Regions from separate parts of the Streptomyces sp. NBC_00536 genome, predicted to be linked through region 1. Evidence: riboswitches for the same ligand, from Rfam matches in the RefSeq annotation. Region 1 holds a riboswitch; the other holds the start of a gene.
The links. Region 1 has a riboswitch for glycine ahead of gcvT (glycine cleavage system aminomethyltransferase GcvT). Riboswitches for the same ligand answer to the same signal wherever they lie in the genome.

Region 1 (2,383 bases):
CACCCGAGTACGTCCAGTACACGGGAGCCCCGGCAGCACACCGAGGCACGGCACCGGACGGCGCGGGCTTAACCGGCAAGATCCGAAAGAGACGACCTAGCGCCGAAGCCGATCCGGGTCACCCGGGCCGCCGCCGCCCGGTCGAGCAGGACGGCGGAGGCGCAGCCCGCCGGGAGCCGGCCCGATTCGGCCTCGCGCAGCAGCCGGGTGACCGCGCCGCGGTGGCGGGCGAAGGCGTACGCCGACACTCCGCGTCCCCGGGCCGCCTGCCCGGCCAGGGCCTCCTCGGCGGTGGCGTCGAGCAGCACGAGGTGCAGGTCCCGGCCGCGGCGGCGGGCGGCTCCGGCCAGCAGCGCCCGTACCCAGGTCTGGGTGCCGCAGTCGTGGACGACGGCGGAGTCCCCCGAGCGCAGCACCCGCCACAGCCCCCAGTAGTGCGTGGCGCGCACCAGCGGGCGGTAGGCGGCGTACGGCAGGGCGCGGGGCATCCGGTGCTCCCAGCGCTCGCGGGCGTCCTGGGAGTCGACCCCGCCGCCCGCGACGGCGCGCTTGATGAGGGTGCTCTTGCCGCCGCCGGGCAGGCCGGACACGACGACGATGTCGCCTTCGGCGAAACCGAGGCGGGCCGGGCCGCCGCGCGCCGCCGCCCCCCGGCCGCGCAGGTCCCGTACGGCGGGCCGCGCGGCGGGCGCCGCGGCCTCCCGCACCCGGCGCCCCGGCTGGGCCGGTACGGCGCCGCCCGCCGCCACCATCCCCGCGCCCGCTCCCGCCACCGCTCCTGCCGTCGTCCCCGCCGCCGCGCCGAATCTGCGCACAGTGATCGCCTCCCCCGGATCGGGTCACCAGGACCCTTGCCCCCTGAGTGTAAAGAGACGGTAATGCGGCGGACATGGTTCCGGTCGGGCCACCGGACCGGGGATGGGCAGGGGGCACATCCGGGGACCCGCACGCCCATTCGGGGCCGGGCCGTGCAATGATGTGCGCCATCTGGACCCAACTGCATAAAGGCCGCTTGAATCCGCGCGGGAGAGTCCCGGGAGTTGCTCCGCACCCCGGGCGCCGAAGGAGCAAGACCCTCCCTTGAATCTCTCAGGCCCCGTACCGCGTGGATGAGGCAGATCTGAAAAGCGAGCCGTACCGCCTCCTGGCGGTGCGCGCTCCACCCAAGGTGCAAGTCGAGGAACTCGGTGCGAATCGAGGAACTCTCGGCGAACCTCTCAGGTTCCGATGACAGATGGGGAGGATCCTCCTCGTCATGTCATGTCGATGCCCTGTCGATGCCCCGGGACCTTGGGAGCCACACCCATGAGCACTGCCCCCCGCCTGACCGCCCTTGACGCGCTGCACCGTTCCCTCGGTGCGACGATGACCGACTTCGCGGGCTGGGACATGCCGCTGCGTTACGGGAGCGAGCGCGACGAGCACAACGCCGTCCGCACCCAGGCAGGCCTGTTCGACCTGTCCCACATGGGCGAGATCACGCTGACCGGCCCCGAGGCCGTCAAGGTCCTCGACTTCGCGCTGGTCGGGAACATCTCCACCGTCGGCGTCGGCCGGGCCCGGTACACGCACATCTGCCGCGAGGACGGCGGCATCCTCGACGACCTGATCGTCTACCGCCTCGGCGAGAACGAGTTCATGGTCGTCGCCAACGCCTCCAACGCCCAGGTGGTCCTCGACGCGATCACCGAGCGCGCCGCCGGCTTCGACGCCGAGGTCCGCGACGACCGCGACGCCTACGCCCTGCTCGCGGTCCAGGGCCCGGAGTCCCCGGACATCCTGAAGTCGCTCACCGACGCCGACCTCGACGGGCTGAAGTACTACGCCGGTCTGCCCGGCACGGTCGCCGGGGTGCCCGCGCTGATCGCCCGCACCGGCTACACCGGCGAGGACGGCTTCGAGCTGTTCGTCGCCCCCGAGCACGCCGTGGAGCTGTGGCAGGCGCTGACCAAGGCGGGCGAGGGCGTCGGCCTGATCCCCTGCGGCCTGTCCTGCCGCGACACGCTGCGCCTGGAGGCGGGCATGCCGCTGTACGGGCACGAGCTGACGACCGCGCTGACCCCCTTCGACGCGGGTCTCGGACGGGTCGTGAAGTTCGAGAAGGAGGGCGACTTCGTGGGCCGCGCCGCCCTGGAGGCCGCCGCCGAGCGCGCCGCGTCCGCCGCCCCGCGCAAGCTGGTCGGCCTGATCGCCGAGGGCCGCCGCGTCCCGCGCGCCGGGTTCCCGGTCGTGGCCGACGGCCAGGTCATCGGCGAGGTCACCTCGGGCGCCCCGTCCCCGACGCTGGGCAAGCCGATCGCGATGGCGTACGTCGACGCGTCGCACGCCGCACCGGGCACCTCCGGCGTCGGCGTGGACATTCGCGGTACGCATGAGCCGTACG
Region 2 (2,383 bases), 4.3 Mb from region 1:
GGTGTCGGGGCTGGCGGACTACACGCAGGAGGACCTGTTCGCCCAGGCCGAAGCCGAGGCCCGGGCCGAGGCGGCGGAGGGTCTGGACGAGGGGGGCGGGGCCGAGGGGGCCGACGGGGCCGCGGGGGAGCCCGTACCGGCCGAGCCGGAGGGGATGGCGGAGTCATCGGCCGGGGCCGAACCCGCGCAGGAGCGGAGATGGCCGGCGGGGACCGACGTACGGCACGGGGAGTACGGGCCGGGCTGGGTCCAGGGCAGCGGGGTGGGGAGGGTCACCGTCCGCTTCGAGCGGCCCGGATCGGCTCCGGGCCGGGTGCGCACCTTCCGGGTGGACGACCCCGAGCTGGAGCCGTCCGATCCGCTGCCGCTGGTCGGGGAACATGCCGAAGATGACGCGGGAGGAGGGACGGACTAGGTCTCCTCGCCGGCGAGGCGGCCGAAGTCGCGGTCGCGGTCCCGGTCGCGGCCGAGGTCACCGTGGTGGAAGTCACTCGGCAAGGTCACGTCGAGGCCGTAGTGGTGGTAGAGCTGGAGCTCCTGTTCCGGTGAGAGGTGGCGGCCGACCCCGAAGTCGGGGGCGTCTTTGATCAGGGAGCGTTCGAAGGGAACCCGCAGGGTGTCGCCCACCATCTCGCTGGGTTCCAGGGGGACGAACGCGTCCCGGCTGAAGAGTCCGGTCCGTACGGCGGCCCATTCCGGGACGCCCGTGGCATCGTCGAGGTAGACCTCGTCCACGGTGCCGATCTTGGTTCCATTGCGGTCGAACGCCTTGCGGCCGATCAGGCTGCGCGGATCGATCTCGGTCTGCACGGTCGCCTCCTTATGGTCGCAACTCCTCCGTAATGACTACAAAAGTGCATTTCCGGAGAGGGGGCCACTCGAGGGAGGGCCCAGATCCTCGCTGGTAGGCTGGGGAACGGCTGTTGACCCTGTGCGGGAGAGTCCTCCGAGTGAGTTCGACGGAGGCGCCGAAGGAGCAAATCCTCCCCGGAATCTCTCAGGCATACGTACCGCACGTGGTGAGGCCACTCTGGAAAGCAGGGGCGGGTACCGGGCGCACAGTGCCGGTCCCCCTCCTCACCGACGGTGAAAGCCGGACCTCGCGAGCGATCCTCGGGCGGCCCGGTGAAGCTCTCAGGTTGTGATGACAGAGGGGGAGGCCGTCCGGGTGCCCGCGCCGTGGTACCCCTCGCAGGTCGTACGACCAGGAGGCCTCCGTACATGACCGCCAACCGCATTCCGCTCCACCAGCTGGAGCGAGGCATCCCCTTCGAGCAGCGCCACATCGGCCCGGATGCCGAGGCGCAGGCGAAGATGCTGGCCCAGGTGGGCTACGGCTCCCTGGACGACCTGACCGCCGCCGCGGTGCCGGACGTCATCAAGAGCGCCGAAGCGCTGAACCTCCCCGGGGCCCGCACCGAGGCCGAGGTCCTCGCCGAGCTGCGCCAGCTCGCGGACCGCAACCAGGTCCTGACCCCGATGATCGGCCTCGGTTACTACGGCACCTTCACGCCGCCGGTGATCCTGCGCAACGTCATGGAGAACCCGGCCTGGTACACGGCGTACACGCCGTACCAGCCGGAGATCTCGCAGGGGCGCCTCGAAGCCCTGCTGAACTTCCAGACGGTCGTCGCCGACCTGACCGGACTGCCGACCTCCGGCGCCTCCCTCCTCGACGAGGGGACCGCGGCTGCCGAGGCCATGCAGCTCGCCCGCCGCGTGGGCAAGGTCAAGGGCGGGGTCTTCCTCATCGACGCGGACACGCTGCCGCAGACGATCGCGGTGATCCAGACGCGCGCCGAGCCCACCGGGGTCGAGGTCGTGGTCGCCGACCTGTCCGGGGGCATCCCGGCCGAGATCGCCGAGCGCGGCGTCTTCGGCGTGCTCCTCCAGTACCCGGGCGCCTCCGGCGCGGTCCGCGAGATCAAGCCGGTCATCGACCAGGCGCACGGCCTGGGCGCGATCGTCACCGTCGCCGCCGACCTGCTGGCCCTGACCCTGCTCACCTCCCCGGGCGCCCTCGGCGCGGACATCGCCATCGGCACCACCCAGCGCTTCGGCGTCCCGATGGGCTTCGGCGGTCCGCACGCCGGTTACATGGCGGTCCAGGAGAAGCACGCCCGCTCGCTGCCCGGCCGCCTGGTCGGCGTCTCCGTCGACGCCGACGGGAACAAGGCCTACCGCCTCGCCCTGCAGACCCGCGAGCAGCACATCCGCCGCGAGAAGGCCACCAGCAACATCTGTACCGCGCAGGTGCTGCTCGCCGTCATGGCCGCGATGTACGCGGTCTACCACGGCCCCGACGGCCTGCGGACGATCGCCCGCCGCACCCACCGCTACGCCGCCCTGCTCGCCGCGGGCCTGACGGCCGGCGGGGTCGAGC

Region 2: linked by a shared signal. The riboswitch ahead of gcvP (aminomethyl-transferring glycine dehydrogenase) and the one ahead of gcvT (glycine cleavage system aminomethyltransferase GcvT) in region 1 are both predicted to bind glycine.

The regions. Positions count from the first base shown of each region.
Region 1 covers NZ_CP107819.1:5,723,270-5,725,652, reverse strand. The annotation lists gene OHS33_RS25615 (AAA family ATPase) at 69-752, opposite strand; glycine riboswitch at 1,014-1,114, shown strand; gene gcvT (glycine cleavage system aminomethyltransferase GcvT) at 1,306-2,383, shown strand, end outside.
Region 2 covers NZ_CP107819.1:1,420,270-1,422,652, reverse strand. The annotation lists gene OHS33_RS05945 (DNA polymerase IV) at 1-415, shown strand, start outside; gene OHS33_RS05940 (PRC-barrel domain-containing protein) at 412-810, opposite strand; glycine riboswitch at 925-1,023, shown strand; gene gcvP (aminomethyl-transferring glycine dehydrogenase) at 1,222-2,383, shown strand, end outside.